Regions from separate parts of the Pseudomonas parafulva genome, predicted to be linked through region 1. Evidence: riboswitches for the same ligand, from Rfam matches in the RefSeq annotation. Region 1 holds a riboswitch; each other region holds the start of a gene.
What was found. A riboswitch is a leader RNA that binds a small molecule or an ion and turns the genes downstream of it on or off. The one in region 1 is predicted to bind cobalamin.
Positions count from the first base shown of each region.

Region 2: another riboswitch for cobalamin. It lies ahead of cobO (cob(I)yrinic acid a,c-diamide adenosyltransferase); the one in region 1 lies ahead of B2J77_RS10590 (CbtB domain-containing protein).
Region 3: another riboswitch for cobalamin. It lies ahead of cobW (cobalamin biosynthesis protein CobW); the one in region 1 lies ahead of B2J77_RS10590 (CbtB domain-containing protein).

Region 1 is NZ_CP019952.1:2,336,828-2,342,868, reverse strand. Features, by position in the region: gene B2J77_RS10610 (pirin family protein) at 1-837, opposite strand, end outside; gene B2J77_RS10605 (alpha/beta fold hydrolase) at 883-1,803, opposite strand; gene B2J77_RS10600 (LysE family translocator) at 1,824-2,447, opposite strand; gene B2J77_RS10595 (GNAT family N-acetyltransferase) at 2,582-3,061, shown strand; cobalamin riboswitch at 3,116-3,339, shown strand; gene B2J77_RS10590 (CbtB domain-containing protein) at 3,427-3,618, shown strand; gene B2J77_RS10585 (CbtA family protein) at 3,628-4,320, shown strand; gene B2J77_RS10580 (cobalamin biosynthesis protein) at 4,317-4,703, shown strand; gene cobM (precorrin-4 C(11)-methyltransferase) at 4,738-5,484, shown strand; gene B2J77_RS10570 (DUF1272 domain-containing protein) at 5,548-5,790, shown strand; gene B2J77_RS10565 (response regulator transcription factor) at 6,011-6,041, shown strand, end outside.
Region 2 is NZ_CP019952.1:3,436,161-3,442,201, forward strand. Features, by position in the region: gene bluB (5,6-dimethylbenzimidazole synthase) at 1-280, opposite strand, end outside; gene B2J77_RS15415 (cobyrinate a,c-diamide synthase) at 271-1,566, opposite strand; gene cobO (cob(I)yrinic acid a,c-diamide adenosyltransferase) at 1,563-2,174, opposite strand; cobalamin riboswitch at 2,294-2,514, opposite strand; gene B2J77_RS15425 (PQQ-dependent sugar dehydrogenase) at 2,668-3,984, shown strand; gene B2J77_RS15430 (C40 family peptidase) at 3,991-4,530, opposite strand; gene B2J77_RS15435 (C40 family peptidase) at 4,672-5,310, opposite strand; gene hda (DnaA regulatory inactivator Hda) at 5,438-6,041, opposite strand, start outside.
Region 3 is NZ_CP019952.1:2,227,002-2,233,042, reverse strand. Features, by position in the region: gene cobN (cobaltochelatase subunit CobN) at 1-3,094, opposite strand, end outside; gene cobW (cobalamin biosynthesis protein CobW) at 3,098-4,165, opposite strand; cobalamin riboswitch at 4,265-4,478, opposite strand; gene B2J77_RS10060 (ATP-binding cassette domain-containing protein) at 4,769-6,041, shown strand, end outside.

The DNA of each region.
Region 1 (6,041 bases):
CTTGAACCCTTCGATGGACTCGATGATTTCATCCCGCGTGTTCATCACGAAGGGGCCATATGCCACCACCGGCTCGTCGATAGGCTCGCCGCTCAGCACCAGCACACGAGCGTCCTGCGGGGCTTCAAGCAGCACGTCGGCGCCGTCACGGGCCAATATCGTCACCGAGCACGGGCCAGCCTCACAGACCTGGTTCAGCCGCACACCGCCTTGGAGGCTCACCACTGCAGCCGTGCGGCCTGCCGGGACGGGCAGCACCAGTATGGCGCCGGCCTCAAGGTTCAGGTCCCACACGTCCATTGGCGTGAAAGTGCGAGCCGGGCCGCTCGCGCCTTGATACTCTCCTGCGATCACACGCAGGCTGCCCACGCCCGCACCCAAGTCCACCGTGGGGATATCGGCGCTGGCCAGAGTCTGATAGCCGGCCGGCGCGCGCTTGAACCGGGCCGGAAGGTTCACCCATAGTTGCACCGACTCCAGCACGCCGCCGCTGCGGGCGAACCCACGTGAATGAAACTCTTCATGAACGATACCGTCTGCAGCGGTCATCCACTGAACGTCACCCGGTCCTATGACCCCGCCAGCGCCAGTGGAGTCGCGGTGCTCGAGTTCGCCCTGGTACACGATCGTGACCGTCTCGAAACCCCGGTGTGGGTGAGATCCGACCCCGCGGCGCGCCGAGGTGGAGGCAAAGGTGTGGGGGCCGGCGTAATCGAGAAGCAGAAACGGGCTGGTGCGACTGACGTCGTCGTCATAGGTGAACAGGCTGCGGACCGGAAAGCCATCGCCGACCCAGTGCCCGGCAGGGTTGGAATGAGTATTCAAAATTGTCTTCATCGTGCGCTCCTCAACGTGCGGGTGCCACGATAACGTTGCATCGACTCACGGGCTAGCTACCTGGAACGGCCCAGCGTGTTCTATGGGTAGGACGCTGGATCGGAGGAAAGCCAGCACCTCCTGCGCCGCAGCCTCAGGATTTTCCTGCATGAAACAGTGTCCGCCAGCGACCTGCTGCGCACTGACATGAGGGTTGAGCGCTGCCAGCCGTATCGCCGAGGCCTGTACATAAGGGTAGGTCTGGCTGCCGTACACCACACGCGTCGGCACGCTGATACGCGCCAGGCTCGACCACAGGTGGGACGGATAGCTACTGAAAATGTCCACTTCGCGGCTTGGACGGCACTTGAGTATTACACCCCCTTCGCCTTCGGCGATCGCGTGCGCCACGTAGGCCTGCAATGCCGCGTCGGTCCAGCCTTTGAAAATGCCCCGCCCTTGCAAGGAAGTCATGGCTGAGGGGCGGTCCGGCCAGGTGCTGCGCCTGCCGGCCGTTTTGCGCGCCAGCGCATGGTGCCGATTCAACCCGAAGCAGGCGGCCAGCTTCATCGAAAACAGCATGCGCCGGCTGAAGATCACCGGGTCGAGTAGCACCGCGCGCTCGAACAGCTGCTGCTCATTGGCCAGCAGCAACCCGGTGAGCACTCCACCGAAGCTATGACCGATGGCAAGCCGGGGTACGTTGCCATACTCAGCCACGTGTGCGCTGAAGGCTTCGGCGGCCAGCGCGGCCGTGCGGTTCCAGCCACGGAATGGGCCGCCGTGGTCACTGTCCCCATGCCCCTGGACGTCGCTGAGCCAAAGATCGAAGTGCAGCCCCAGGTGCATCAGCAACGGTTGATAGGCCAGCGAGCAGAACCCGTTGCCGTGCAGAACGTGCAGCAGGGGTCGCCCTGTAGGCTCGCTGCGCCAGCCGCGCAGGGTGAACCCTTCGCTACAGTCGTGGGACCACGGTGTCAGTTGCATGATGGGCGCTGCCTTCTGCATCAAGGGTGAAACGCCGATTCTACAAACAGCAGCGGGTAGAGAGAAATGACCAGCAGTGCAGCCATCAGGACATTGAACAGCATCAGCCAGCGCGGGTTCTGCAGCAGACCGCGCAGCGCACTGCCGAACATGACCCATACCCCCACGCTGGGCAGGTTCACCAAAGCGAACAAGGCGGAGATGACCACCACGTTCGCGACGTAGCCTTGCGCCGGGGTATAGGTGGTTATTGCGCCGATGGCCATGACCCAGGCCTTCGGGTTGACCCATTGGAAAGCAGCCGCAGCCCAGAAGCCAATAGGCTTGGGCTCTGCCGCAGAAGCGGTGCCAACCGGCCCTGAGGTGGCGATTTTCCAAGCCAGGTAAAGCAGATAGCCCGCTCCGGCATAGCGCAGTACGGTGTAGAGCGCAGGCCAGGCCTTGAACACCTCTCCCAGGCCCAGGCCGACGGCAAGCACCATGACCATGAACCCTACGCTGACGCCCAGCGCATGTGGCACCGAGCGGCGCACACCGAAATTCACGCCCGAAGCCAATAGCATGGTGTTGTTGGGCCCAGGAGTGATGGAAGAAACGAATGCGAACAGGACGAAGGCGATCAGCAGGTCGAGCGAGGCGAGCATGACGGGTATTCCACTGGGTTCAGGAAAGGGTTCACACTAGCCCAGTGCACGCTTCACCCTTGCAGTACAGATACAGAGAATTTTGCAGATACACATAGCTGTACCACTCGCAGCCGATAAAGGATAAGCGTTCGATGAGTCTTGTAATTCGCCCTGCCCTACGCACTGACGCCCAACAGATTCTGGATTTCATTACCGAATTGGCCGAGTACGAGCGCGCCCGCGACGAAGTGCTGGCCACTCCCCAGGACATCGAGCGCAGCCTGTTCGACGCAGGCAGCACCGTTCATTGCCTGATGGCCGAACGTGAGGGCCGTGCGATTGGTTTTGCCATTTACTTCTACAGTTACTCGACCTGGCTTGGGCGCAATGGCATCTACCTGGAAGACCTCTACATCACCCCAAACGACCGTGGCGATGGCGCCGGACGTCAGTTGCTCAGGCACATTGCCAAGCAGGCGGTTGCCCAAGGCTGCGGCCGTCTGGAATGGAGTGTGCTGGATTGGAACGAGCCGGCCATTGGGTTTTATGACGCACTAGGGGCGCAACCGCAGAACGAGTGGCTACGGTATCGGCTCGATGGCGAGCGGCTAATCGCCTTCGCTCAGCAATGATCGAGCGCTTACCCGCCTCGCCTGTGCATTTGACGCAGCGCAGCGCTCGTGCTTCTCTATCGCATTGCGTCAGGTGCCCCAAGAGGGTGAAACGGGAAATCGGTGCGTCGCAGGCCTGTCAGGCAGGCTTTGACTATTCCGGTGCTGCCCCCGCAACGGTAAGCGAGTGAGGCGTCTTTACCACTGTGCCAGGAGATTCGGCATGGGAAGGTGACGCTGCCCAGGAGATACACTCCTCCTCGCAAGCCCGGAGACCGGCCTGGCGTCCATCAACACCCCGCGGTGGGCGGGCGCTGTCGCATTCCTGCAGGTATCGCCTGCAGCTGCCGCGCCTGCCCGTCCCCAACACGCAGAGGAAGGCGCCAATGCCCGTCACAACCCGTCCGCACGTTACCAGTATCGTTGCCCCCGTATCTCTCAGCCAACGCATTGTCGTCGCTGTGAGCGCCAGCCTGCTGGGCTTGTGCCTGGTCTACTTTGCCGGCTTCTCGCACATCGAAGCTGTTCACAACGCTGCGCATGACACCCGTCACAGCGCCGCCTTCCCCTGCCACTGAGTGCCACCCATGATCACGCACATTGCCCGTACGGCGGGCTTCAGCGGACTGCTGGCGGCACTGCTGCTGACCGTGCTGCAAAGTTTGTGGGTCAGCCCGCTGATCCTGGAAGCGGAGACATACGAGGCATCGGCCCCGGCACATGCCCATGCCCATGCCCAAGATACCGAGGCTGCCCATGAGCACAGTGACGAGGCCTGGTCACCCGAAGAGGGTTGGCAGCGCACGCTCTCGACCACCGGCGGCAACCTGGTCGTGGCGGTGGGGTTCGCTTTGATACTGGCTGGCTTGTACAGCCTGCGCCAACCGCGCACCACGGCCAGTGGTGCTGCCTGGGGCCTGGCCGGTTTCGCCGTGTTCTGCCTGGCGCCCACGCTCGGGCTGCCGCCGGAGCTGCCGGGCACCGCTGCGGCGGACTTGGCGCAACGCCAGGTCTGGTGGGCTGGCGCCGCGGGTGCCACGGCCGTGGGCCTGGCACTGCTGGTATTTGCCCGCCACTGGGCCTTGAAGGGGGTGGGCGTCATTGTCCTGCTGCTGCCGCACGTGATGGGTGCTCCTCAGCCTGAAGTGCACCAGAGTTTGGCTCCAGCGGCGCTGGAGACTCAGTTCCAGCTGGCGTCCTGGCTCACCAATGCAGCATTCTGGCTTGCCCTTGGCCTGATCAGCGCAGCGCTGTATCGCCGCTTCAGCCGACCAGAGTGAAGCCGTTCTACGTAGGGTTTGGCTGCCGCAGGGGTTGCCCGATGGACAGCTTGTTGACCTTGCTCGAACAAGGCCTCGCCCAGCGAGGCCTGGACCCTGCGCACCTTCACGGTATCGCCAGCATCGATCTCAAGGCGCACGAGCCAGGGCTGCATGCACTGGCCAGCCACCTGGCGCTGCCCTTGGTGTTCTACCCTGCACCGCACTTGAATCGCTTCGAAACGCATCTGAGCCATCGCTCAGCCGTCGCCTATGCGCACAGCGGGTGCTGGGGCGTGGCAGAGAGTGCAGCGCTGGCCATGGCTGACCAGTACAATGGCGACCCGCAACTGCTGGTCACGCGTCGAACGCTGGGCCCTGCGACCCTGGCCATCGCTCACTGATCCCGCTCACCCTTGTCAATCATTCAGGAATACCATGACGGTTTACTTCATCGGCGCCGGCCCCGGCGACCCCGAGCTGATCACGGTCAAGGGGCAGCGCCTGATTCGCACCTGCCCTGTCATCATCTATGCCGGCTCTCTGGTCCCCCTTGCCGTTCTGGAAGGCCACTGCGCCGATACCCTGATCAACAGCGCAGAGCTGCACCTCGAGCAGATCATCGATGCCATCGAGTGCGCCCATGCGCAGGGCAAGGATGTCGCGCGTGTGCACAGCGGTGATCCGAGCCTTTATGGCGCCATCGGTGAACAGATCCGCCATCTGCAGCGTCTTGGCATCGACTATCAGATTGTGCCAGGCGTCACCGCCGTGGCTGCCAGCGCCGCGTTACTGGGATGCGAACTGACCTTGCCCGACGTCGCCCAGAGCGTGATCCTGACCCGCTTCGCAGACAGCTCGCCCATGCCAGCCGGCGAGCAGCTGGAGGCGCTTGCGCGCCATGGCACGACGCTAGCCATTCACCTGGGGGTCAAGCACCTGGCACGCATCGTCGAACAGCTACTGCCTCACTACGGTGGCGACTGCCCCGTTGCCGTGGTCTACCGCGCCACTTGGCCGGACCAGAATTGGGTGCGAGGCACACTGGACGACATCGTCGAGCGCGCCACTGTCAAAGGTTATCGCCGCACCGCGTTGATTCTGGTGGGCCGAGTACTGGGCGACACGCCATTCGCCGAATCGGCCCTTTACCGTGCGGGGCATGCGCACCTTTACCGCGTCTAGCTTGCCAGCCAGTTCCGGTCCGGAACACACTGCGTGCAGACAGTCCCGACAGGAATCACGCTTATGCTGGAATTGCGCCCCAACTGCGAGTGCTGTGACGCCGCCCTGCCCGGTGACAGCCTCGATGCCTTCATCTGCTCCTTCGAGTGCACCTTTTGCCGAGGGTGTGCGCAGGAACGTTTGCAAGGTCGATGCCCCAACTGCCAGGGGATGCTTGCAGCTCGACCCGCGCGGATTGGCAAATCTTTGGTTGAGCACCCTGCATCGTCAGCACGCGTAAGTAAAGTACACACAGCGTGTAGCTGATCTTACGGTTCGGCGGCCAACAATAGGCCAAACGCCGCTGAATCGGCCTCCTTTTTGTAGGAATTTTCAACAGCCCCTTGAGGGTAATTCAACACCTCATATACTCGGCATTACTAAAGTTCGGTAATGGTCGTATCGTGCTGCGCTTCTGACAACCCGCTTACAGAAGTATTCCTGAGTACCTCAGGAGCTGGACCACATCTGAACAGGAGTTTTCCTAATGACCAACGTGCTGATCGTGGAGGACCACC
Region 2 (6,041 bases), 1.1 Mb from region 1:
ATTCGTCCGAGCGCTCGCCCAGCGCCTGTGCAGTCAACGCCCGCTCGGCCTCCACCAGTGCCTGGATGCGCCCACGCAAGGCCCGCTCGGTGATGCGGATGAACCGCCATGGCTGCATCAAGCCCACGCTCGGTGCCTGGTGGGCTGCGCTGAGTAACCGTGTCATGACCTGCGGCGCCACCTCGCCTTGAACGAAATGGCGCATGTCGCGCCGCTCGCCGATGGCGCGATAGACCGCGGCACGCTCCTGGTCGCTGAACGCATGCTCGCTCATGGGCAAAGCAGCGCTGCGGCCGCCTCCGGGTTGGAGGGGAAGTAGAAGTGCACGTAGGACGCGGTCAAGCGGCCCAGCCGATACACGGCTTCGTTGCCGCGCCCGCCGTTGGGGCTCAACCCACGTGCCAGCGGCTTGAGCGCAGTGCTGGTCAGGGAGTGGTGGTAGGTATGGCCGCGCAGTGTGCCCTCGGGCAGCTCGACCGCTTGCAGGGCCAGGGCCGCCAGGCGCTTTTGCATGGTCGCTTCACCTGGCAGCAACCCGAGCAACTCGACCCTGTCCCCGGCCACGTCGGTCAGCGCGTCGAGCAGATACAGCATGCCGCCGCATTCGGCCAGCAGTGGCTTGCCTTGGGCGTGATGGGCGCGGATGGCCTGGCACATTGAGGTATTGCGCGCCAGGGCATGGTGGTGCAACTCGGGGTAACCGCCGGGCAGGTACAGGCTGTCCACTTCGGGCAGCTGCGCATCATGCAGGGGGGAGAAAAACTGCACCTGTGCGCCTAGACGGCGCAACAGGTCCAGGTTGGCGCCATAGAGAAAGGCAAAGGCTTCGTCGCGGGCTACACCGATACGTACACCCGCCAAGGTAGCCTGGGCGGATAGCGGATCGGCCGGCTCGAAGGTGACGGCCGGTGGCAACGCGGCATCGCAGCTGGCGCCCAATGCTTGGGCAGCAGCGTCCAGACGTGCGTCCAGGTCGTTCAACTCGCTGGCCTGCACCAACCCCAGGTGACGGCTGGGCAGTTCGATGCCGCGCTCGCGGGACAAGCCGCCATACCAACGCAGGCCCTCCGTCAGGCTGCCTTCGAGCAGTTGCGCATGACGCAGGCTGCCCACCCGGTTGGCCAACACTCCGGCAAACGGCAGGTCCGGCTGATAACGCGCCAGGCCCAGGGCCAGCGCGCCAAAGGTCTGGGCCATGGCCGTACCATCAATCACCGCCAGCACCGGCACACCGAAGTGACGCGCCAGGTCGGCACTCGAAGGGGTGCCGTCGAACAGCCCCATCACCCCTTCGATGAGGATCAGGTCGGCTTCACCTGCCGCCTCCCAGAGCAGCCGGCGGCTCTCCTCGGCACCGATCATCCACAGGTCGAGCTGGCGAACGGGTGCACCGCTGGCACGTTCGAGAATCATGGGGTCAAGAAAGTCAGGCCCGCATTTGAACACCCGCACCTTGCGGCCCAGATTCCGGTGCAGGCGCGCCAGCGCGGCAGTGACCGTGGTCTTGCCTTGGCCAGAGGCCGGTGCGGCAATCAGAACGGCGGGGCAATGGCGGGCCTGGCTCACAGCTCGACGCCCTTCTGGGCACGGATACCGGCCTGGAACGCGTGCTTGAGCATACCCATTTCGGTCACGGTGTCGGCCAGCTCGACCATTTCAGGCTTGGCCGCGCGACCGGTGACGATGACGTGCTGCATGGGAGGGCGGGCCTGGATGTCCGACAGCACCTGGTCCAGATCAAGGTAGCCGTGCTTGAGCGCGATGTTGAGCTCGTCGAGCACCACGAACTGCACCGCAGGATCCTGCAGCAGTTGCCGGGAGACGGCCCACGCCGCTTCTGCCGCCGCAATGTCACGCTGGCGGTCCTGCGTCTCCCACGTGAAGCCCTCGCCCATCACGTGGTAGCGCACCTGTTCGGGAAAGCGCCTGAAGAACAGCTCTTCGCCGGTGCTGTTGCGGCCCTTGATGAACTGCACCACGCCGCACTGCATGCCGTGGCCCAGGGCCCGGGCCAGCATGCCGAAGGCCGAGCTGCTCTTGCCCTTGCCATTGCCGGTGAGCACCAGCAGCAGGCCGCATTCGTTAGGGGAGTTGGCAATGCGCTCGTCAATGACCGCTTTCTTGCGCTGCATCCGTGCCAGATGGCGTTCGTCGCGCTCGGTGGCGTCGCTCATGGGAAGTTCTCCGCTGGCTGACACCACGATCGAGCGCCGTGTCAGGGAATGGGCAGGCAAACGGAGCGCGCGCAGGGGCATTGGCCAAAGCCAGAGTGCACCGCGCATCACCCTCCGTGATGCCGTTGGCAGTATCAGGCCGGTCTCCGGGCTCATGAGCGGGCCACTGGCCCTGACCTGCGCGCCTTCCCGGGGATCGTACCCAGTGGCCCTGCGCGGCCGTCTCTCACCTACCGTTGCGGGGGCAGCGCCGGAATCGCACCCTGCGGGCGCTCACCGACTTCCCAGTTTCACCCTGGCCAGACGTGGCTGGCGGGGCACCTGAAACACGCGCGAAGGTTAGAGGGTTGCACCCGGAGCGTCAATCGACGCGGCTCGCCTGGCGGCACAGCAGCGATCGCCGAGCCGCCGATGCAGCCCCTGCCGCCTGTGCGAATGAACCCGCGGCATTCCCTACCCTCTGAATCAATAGAACCTGCCGAGGACGCCGACCATGAACCGCGTGGCACTGCCTGTTGTACTTGTTGTAAGCCTGGGTTTGAGTGGCTGCGGCGAAAGGGCGCGTTATACGGTGGCCGACGGCAGCGGCCCCACACCGCAGCTGCCCTCCCCTGCCAAAACCCTGCTACCCACCGTGAACATCGCGCCAGCCGTCGGCTGGCCCGCCGGACGCATGCCCCAGGCTGCACCCGGGTTGCAGGTGTCGCGCTTTGCCGGTGACCTCGACCATCCGCGCTGGCTCTATGTGCTGCCCAATGGCGACGTGCTGGTGGCAGAAACCAACGCACCTGCCAAACCCGAAGACGCCAAGGGTATCCGCGGATGGGCCATGAAGCGGGTCATGGCACGCGCGGGGGCCGCCGTGCCCAGCCCTGATCACATTACCCTGTTGCGCGACGCGGACCAGGACGGCGTTGCGGAAATCCGCCATACCTTTGCCGACGGGCTGAACTCACCCTTTGGCATGGCGCTGGTAGGCACCGATTTTTACGTGGCCGATACGGATAAACTGCTGCGTTTTCACTACCAGCCCGGTGCACGCCAAGTAACCGGTCCGGCAGAGGTGGTCACCTCACTGCCAGCCGGCCCGTTGAATCACCACTGGACCAAGAATGTCATCGCAAGCCCCGATGGACGGCGCCTCTATGTCACCGTGGGCTCGAACAGCAACGTGGGTGAAAACGGCCTCGATCAGGAGCAGGGGCGCGCCGCGATCTGGGAGATCGACCCCAGCACCGGAAAGCACCGCCTGTTCGCCACCGGCCTGCGCAACCCCAACGGGCTTGCCTGGGAGCCTCACAGTGGCGCGCTCTGGACCGCAGTCAACGAACGTGACGAAATCGGCAGCGACCTGGTACCGGATTACATCACTTCGGTACAAGCAGGTGGATTCTATGGTTGGCCCTATAGCTACTATGGCCAGCACGTGGATGAGCGCGTGCAGCCCCAGGACCCTGCCAAGGTCGCCCAGGCACAGGTACCCGACTACGCCGTGGGGCCGCATACCGCTTCACTGGGGTTGGCCTTCGCCGGGCCGGGTGTGTTGCCGGCGCGTTTTGGGGCAGGTGCATTGATTGGCCAGCATGGGTCCTGGAACCGCAAGCCCCACAGCGGCTACAAGGTGATATTCGTACCCTTCGACGCCTCGGGAAAGCCGTCGGGCAAGCCCATGGACGTGCTCGATGGGTTCCTGAATGAAAGCGGCCAAGCCATGGGCCGCCCCGTGGGGGTTGCCCTGGATGGCCACGGGGCCGTGCTGGTAGCTGACGATGTGGGCAATACCATCTGGCGCGTCAGCAAAGCTCGGTGATCGGGCTCAGGGGTTCTGGGCCAGGTGCCCTTGTGGGATGACCCGCTTGGCCTGCAGGTAGGCCTTGGCCCAGTAGCTGTTTGACAGATAGTCCAACCGCACCGTACCGCCGGTGCGGGGCGCATGCACGAAGCGCCCGTCCCCTACATAAATACCAGCATGGCTTACCTGCGAACCGCCACTGGTCGCGAAGAACACCAGGTCACCGGACTGCAAGGACTTCACATCCACAGTAGGCGCACGCATGCCGATCATCTCCCGCGTGGAGCGCGGCAGGCTGATGCCGGCGGCATCGCGGTAGACGTACTTGATCAGACCACTGCAGTCGAAACCCGAATCGGGCGTATTGCCGCCCCAGCGGTAGGGCGTGCCAACCAGACCAATGGCGCGAATCAGTACGTCATCGGCAGTGGGCGAGAAGCTGGGTTGGCTATAGGTAACCTGAGGCTGCACGACCCGTGTAGGGGCAGGTGCCTGGGGTTGGCTCGAGCAGGCCGCCAGTAAGGCTGCCAGGGAAATGAAAGCGAAGCGCGCCATCGTTGTCATGGCCAAAACATCCTGTATGGGAACGCTGGGCCGCAGCGGGATAGAGTTGAGAAATTAGATTAGACGCTTTCTGTAAATACGCACGGCGTCGAGCTTTTTTGCAAAGCAGCGACGCCGTGGTTAGGACACATCAGATTGCCATTAGTTGCGCGCGATATGAGTCGGCGCCATGGCCAAGGCACGTTTGGCCTCAAGGAAGGTCTTGCTCCAGTAACGGTCACCGAGGCTATCGATGCGCACACCACCGCTACGACGGCTGCTGGAGTGGATGAACTGGTTGTCGCCCAGGTAAATCCCGGCATGGCTGACACGGCCACGGCCGTTGGTACTGAAGAACAGCAGGTCGCCTGGCTTGAGTTTGTTGCGCGCCACCTTCGGCGCATCGACGTTGATCATCTCGCGAGTAGAACGCGGCAACGTCATGCCTGCCTCCTCGCGGAACAGGTAGCCGATGAAGCCGCTGCAATCGAAGCCGGATTGTTCCGAGGTACCGCCAAAGCGATAGCGGGTGCCGATCAACGACATGCCGCGCTCCAGAATGCTGTCGGCCAGCACTGGCAACTGATAGGGCTTGCTGCTGGAGAAGACCTCCAGTTCATCGTCGGTAGCCACTTCCTGGGGTTCGCCAAACACTGGCGAAGACGAGGCCTTGGCCTTGATCGCCGGCTGTACGGCGACCGGGGTGTGATCCTGGGGCTGGGATACCGGGCCTTGGGCCGCACAGCCAAAAAGCAGGGTCACGAGTGCGAGTGGCACGAGGGGTGCGAAGCGCTTGAGCATGGGCACAACCGTGTCTGTAATCCTTTAGTGGGGTGGAACTATGCCCACTATAAGTTCCATTTGCAAATTTTATCGAAAAAGATGTGACTTTTCCGTGGGATGGCTCTGGCCCCGTGTTTCCAGGGGCTTACCAGCCGAGGGTTTCCTTCAGGAAAGGAATGGTGAGTTTGCGCTGGGCTTGCAGGGAAGCCTGATCGAGCCGTTCCAGCAGATCGAACAGCGCACTCATGCTGCGCGCGCCGCGGGTGAGGATGAAGTGACCCACTTCGTCGGTCAGGTGCAGGCCGCGCCTGGATGCCCGCAATTGCAAGGCACGTAGCTTGTCTTCGTCAGACAGGCCGCGCATCTGGAACACCAGGGCAAGGGTGAGACGGGATTTCAGGTCAGGCAGCTTGACCGGCAATTCCCGCGGGGAAGCGGAGGCTGCCAGTAGCAGTCGACGGCCGCTGTCGCGCAGGCGGTTGAACAGGTGGAACATGGCCTCCTCCCAGTCCGGCTTGCCGGCAATGACGTGCAGGTCATCGATGCACACCAGCTCGTACTGGGCCAGGTAGTCCAGAAGACCGGTACCGCGCTCGAGCAGCTGCGCCAACGGCAGGTAGACGGCAGGCTCGCCCCGCTGCTGGAAGCGATGGGTGGCCGCTTGCAGCAGGTGCGTGCGGCCCACGCCTTGTTTGCCCCACAGATAGATGAGGCTCTCGGTCCAGCCGGCGTCGGCTTCGCAAAGCCGC
Region 3 (6,041 bases), 110 kb from region 1:
CAGCCCCGTAGGCACCTGGCTTGGCGCCAAAGACACGCCAACCGGCCTGGCGAGCCGCCTGCTCAGCGTCTACACCCTGCTGCTGCAAAGTCGTACGCTCGCTGCGCACGCGCGCAGCCAACGGGTTCAGATCATCGGGTTCATCAAGACCGGCCACGGCCTGAACGGCAGCATCGAACAGGCGGATGAGGCTGCCAAAGGCGTCCCGGAAGAAACCCGACACCCGCAGCGTCACGTCCACCCGCGGGCGGTCCAGCAGGCTCAGGGGCAGTATCTCGAAATCGTCGACCCGCTGGCTGCCGGTGGCCCAAACGGGCCGCACACCCATCAGTGCCATGGCCTGGGCAATGTCGTCACCACCGGTGCGCATGGTCGCGGTCCCCCACACCGACAGCCCGAGCTGGCGCAAGTGGTCGCCATGGTCTTGCAAATGACGCTCGAGTATCAGGTTGGCCGACGCGAAGCCTAGCCGCCACGCTGTGGTGGTCGGCAAGTTGCGCACATCGACGGTGTAGAAATTGCGGCCTGTGGGCAGTACGTCAAGCCGACCACGGCTGGGCGCGCCACTAGGCCCTGCAGGCACGAAGCGCCCAGCGAGCGCTGCAAGCAGCCCGTTCATCTCGGCGGCGCCACAGGCGTCCAGGCTCGGCGCCACGGTATCGCGCAGGTGATCGACAACGGCCTGAACGGGCTGGCCAAGTTCCGCCTCCAGCGCTGGCAGCGTGCCGTCGAGCGCACCCTCGATAACCTGCAATGCCAGCAGTTCGAGGCGCTCGCGGGTATCGCCAGCCGTACGCCAGGCCTGGTCGCTGATGTTCAGCAGTAGCGTGGGCCGTGGGCCTTGCCAGGGTTGCCCCAGGTCACAGTCCAGCGGATCGAAGCCAGGGACCAGTGCCTTGGCCAGCGCGCGCAACACACTCGCATTGCCGCCACGCCCATCGCCCCGCTCAACCCGCAGCAGTGCCAGCAGCGTGTCCAGGCGCAACCGACCCTCGGGCGACTGGCCGAATACATGCAAGCCATCGCGGATCTGCGATTCCTTGAGGTCGCACAGGTAGGTGTCAAGGCGTGGCAACCAGACGGTTGCATCGTCAAGCTGCCCTTCGAGTTGCAATTCCCGGTCGATGTGGTGGGTCCTGACCAGTTCGAGGATGTCGCGTTGCAACTCACGGGCGCGGCGCGGGTCGAGCAGTTGTGCTTCGTAGAATTCGTCGGCCAATTGCTCCAGGTGGCGTAGCGGGCCGTAGGTCTCGGCGCGGGTCAGCGGCGGCATCAGGTGATCGATGATCACGGCTTGCGTGCGTCGCTTGGCCTGCGCGCCCTCACCTGGGTCGTTGACGATGAACGGATAGATGTTGGGCAGCGGCCCGAGCAGCGCATCCGGCCAGCACGTATCGGACAGCCCTACCCCCTTGCCCGGGAGCCATTCCAGGTTGCCGTGCTTGCCGACATGGATGACAGCGTCGGCCGCATACACATGCCTCAGCCAGAAATAGAACGCCAGGTAGCCATGGGGTGGCACCAGGTCCGGATCGTGATAAACGGCGCTGGGGTCTACCTGATAGCCGCGAGCAGGCTGGATGCCGACGAAGGTCATCCCCATGCGCACCCCTGCCACCATCAAACGGCCCTGGCGGAACATCGGGTCCTGCTCCGGTGGCCCCCAGCGCTCCAGTACCGCCTGGCGGTTGGCGTCCGGCAGGCGGTCGAATGCCGCCTGGTAATCGACCAGGCTCATGCTCTGGGCACAGGGCCGCTGGTCGATCTGGTCGAGGTCGTTGGTCACACCGCCCAGCAATTGATGGATCAACTGGGTACCGCTCTCGGGCAGCTCGCTGACCGGATAGCCTTCAGTGCGCAGCGCACGCAAGATATTGAGCGCCGCAGCCGGCGTGTCCAGGCCCACGCCATTGCCGATGCGCCCATCGCGCGTGGGGTAGTTTGCCAGGATCAACGCCACGCGCTTGTGCGCATTGGGCTGGCGCGCCAGGGTCACCCAGCGCCGTGCCAGCTCGGCCACAAAATCCATGCGCTCGGGGTGGGCGCGGTAGCACACCACATCCGATTGGCTGCGTTCGCTGTGCCAGGCCATGTCCTTGAAGCTGACCGGCCGGGTGATGATGCGGCCGTCCAGTTCCGGTAGCACGATGTGCATGGCCAGGTCACGTGCGCCGAGGCCCTGCTCGCTGGCCTCCCAACCCGGTTGGTTGTCCTGCGCGCAAATGGCCTGCAACACGGGTATGTCTCGTCTTAGGGGGCGCAGGTTAGGACGCTCCGGGCTGGACAGGGCGAAACCCGTGGTGTTGAGCACAACCTCGGCGCCGACCATGTCGAGCCATGCTTCGACCTGTTCCAGGCAGGCGCTTTCCTTCAGGCTGGCCACCGCAATCGGCAACGGGTTCAAACCTGCTGCCTGCAGGCGCTGGCAGAACACATCGATGAAAGCCGTGTTCGCTGCTTGCAGGTGCGAGCGATAGAACAGTATCGGCGCCACCGGATGATCGGCATGCCAGTGCGGGTACCAGTCCTCCAGCGCCCCACTGCCCACCTGAGGGTGGTAAACCGTCGTGCGAAGCAACGCCCGCGGCTCGGCCCAGGGATAGTCACGGTCCAGCCACTGACTGGCAAGGTAGTAGAACAGATTGAGTGCGTTGGCCTTGCCACCCTGGCGAAGGTAGTGCCACAACTGCTCGGCTTGCGCCCCCTGCACGGACCCAAGCCCGGTCAGTTCCGGGTCGGGACGGTCGTCGCCGGGCACCAGAATCACGTGCACGCCGCGCTCGGCGAGCGTAACCAACTGTTCCACACCGTAGCGCCAGTACCCCACGCCGCCGTGCAGCGACACCAGGATGACCTTGGCGTGCTGCAAGACCTGATCGACATAAAGGTCGACCGAAGCGTGGTTCTGCACCTGCATGGGGTTGGCCAGGCGCAAGCTGGGATAGTCGCCGGGCAGCTGCTCGGCGCTGTCGGCGAGCAAGGCCAGGTGCGAATCCCCGCTGCAGAGGATGACCAGTTCGGCTGGCGTCTGGCCGAGGTCGGCAATGCTGTCGTCGGGCACGAAGCCGCCGGGCTGGGTCCGCAGCAGGTGCATGGGTCAGGCGCCCAGAGCGTGGCGCAGACGCGCTTCGAGCTGGGCGGGGTCAAGGTCCTGACCGATCAGCACCAGGCGCGTGACGCGCGGCTCTTCGGCGCGCCAGGCGCGGTCGAAGTGCTTGTCGAAGCGCGTACCTACCCCCTGGATGAGCAAGCGCATCGGCTTGCCAGCGATGGCGGCGAAGCCTTTGACGCGCAGGATGCCGTACTCGACCACCAGTTGGTTGAGCGCCTCGATCAGCACCCGCTCATCGGATTCGGGGAGGTCGATGGAGATGGAATCGAAGGCATCATGGTCATGGTCGTCATGGTCATCGCCGTCGTGATGGGCATCGTGGTGGGTCGGGCGGGCGTCGATGTGCTGCTCGGACTCGGCGCCCAGGCCCAGCAACACCTCCAGCGGCAACTTGCCACTGCTGGCTTCGATGACTTTGACAGCCGCTGGCAGCTCTTCGGCGACCTCGGCACGCACCTTGGCCAGGCCATCGGCATCGATCAGGTCGGCTTTGTTCAACACAACCAGGTCGGCGCTGGCCAGTTGGTCAGCGAACAGCTCGTGCAGGGGGGACTCGTGGTCCAGGTTCGGGTCCAGCTTGCGCTGGGCGTCGACCTGGTCCGGGTAGGCGGCGAAAGTGCCTGCGGCAACGGCGGGGCTGTCGACCACGGTGATCACCGCATCGACGGTGCAGGCGGTGCGGATCTCAGGCCATTGGAAGGCTTGTACCAGCGGCTTGGGCAACGCCAGGCCGCTGGTTTCGATCAGGATATGGTCCAGGTCGCCGCGGCGCGCCACCAGTTCGCGCATCACCGGGAAGAACTCTTCCTGGACGGTGCAGCACAGGCAACCGTTGGCCAGTTCGTACACCCGGCCATTGGCCTCTTCCTCGGTGCAGCCGATGCTGCACTGCTTGAGGATGTCGCCATCAATGCCCAGCTCGCCGAATTCGTTGACGATCACGGCGATGCGCCGACCCTGTGCGTTGTCGAGCATGTGGCGCAACAGGGTAGTCTTGCCCGAGCCCAGGAAGCCGGTGACGATGGTAACGGGGAGCTTGGCCAGTGTTTTCATGTTGCAGTGCCCTTGGCAGAATGGCGCGGGCATGCAGGACGAGCGCCGCCGACCAGACAGGCCAGGCATGTTCGCCACCGGATCACCCCGCCCGGTTTAAAGTCGAAAACGTTGCGAGGCAGGTCTCCTGGCTTGCACCTGCGCCAGGCACGGTCATCAGGACCGGGCTTGGGGGAAGACGCCTTCCCGCGCTTGGCGCAGTGGCAGTGTCGACCCATCAATGGTGCCTACAGTTGCGGGGGCAGCCGCGGCTTGAACCGCGTTCCCGTCTTAGCTCCGGCCTGGCCGGAGAACCTCGAACGGCCAAGGCTACGCAGTGGCTGTCGGGTGGTCAACCGTTGTCGAGGCTGTGGGGACCCGCACTGCTGCCAGACGGCGACCTTCGTCCCGCCCTCGCCCTCGCCACCCACGAATAAAGTGCAAGGCAGTACCCTTTCTCTTCATCGCCTGCCCGCTTTACGCGCTGACCATCCTCCTCTACCCTTCCCACTTCCCCTTCATGAGGTATTCGTCCAATGCGCCATTGATGCCGCCGTCTGCTTGACGGCCAGTCTTCACTTTCCGGTCGCCACCGGAAATGTCGCGGCATTTGTGGAGTTGCACATGACGACTACGTCTATCCTGACGCTGGACAGCGTCACCCTGGTCTTGCCAGATGGCAGGCCACTGTTCACCGATCTCACCCAGACCTTCGACACTACCCGGACCGGCCTGGTAGGCCGCAACGGCGTGGGCAAGACCCTGCTTGGCCAACTGCTCGCTGGCCGGCGTTCACCCAGCAGCGGCACGTGCCAGCGCTTGGGCCGTGTCCATCTTGTCGATCAACAGGTGATCGACACCAGCAAGACCGTGGCCGATCTGGCCCAGATGGGGCCCTTGATCGCAGCGCTCGAACGGATCGCACTCGGCAGCGTGGAGGCGGCTGACTTCGACACCGTCGGCGAGCGCTGGGATGCGCCCGAGCGCCTGCGCGCCCAGCTGCACCGCCATGGCCTGGGCCACCTGGACCTGCAACGCCCTGTCCATACCCTGAGCGGCGGGCAGGCCATGGGCGTGGCGCTGATTGGCGCCTGGTTGAGCGAGGCCGACTTTCTCATACTCGATGAACCTACCAACCACCTGGACGACCACGGTCGCACGCAGTGGCTGGCGATGATGCAAACCTGGAACCGCGGCTTGCTCGTGATAAGCCATGACCGTTCTCTACTCGAGCACATGGACTGTATCCTCGAACTGTCAAGCCTGGGCCTGAAAGCCTATGGCGGCAACTTCAGCCACTATCAGGCACGAAAGCGCTGCGAGACCACGCAAGCTGTGCAGCAGTTGGCACACCTCAAGCGCTCCCAGCAGCAGCAAGCCAGAGCCCAGCTACAGCAACGCCAGGCACTGGACAAAGCCCAGGCCCGGGCGGGGCGCAAGGCCAAGGGCGTGAACCAAGCCAAGATCCTGCTCGATCACCAGCAGCAAGGCGGCCAGGCGACGCTTGGCAAGCAGCGCCGACGCCATCGGGCGGCCGGGCAACAGCTGATCGACAGGGTGCGGGACGCTGCGCAAGCGGTCGAAAGAGCCTGCGAAATTACCGTGCACACGCCAACGCTTGAGCCCAATGTCCAGCGGCAGGTGGTACTGCTGCAAGCCTTGCGCCTGCCGCATGGCACACAAGTACCCATCGACCTCAGCCTGCGCCAGGGCCAACGTTGTGCCCTGACGGGCGTCAATGGCAGCGGCAAGAGCACACTGCTGAAAATGATCGCCGGCCAGTTGCCAGCGCCTGCAGGCCACCTCAAGGTCACAGACCAAACGGCGCTGCTCGACCAGCACTGCAGCGTGTTGTCGGCCGACGTAAGCGCGCTGGAACACGTACAACAGGCCAACC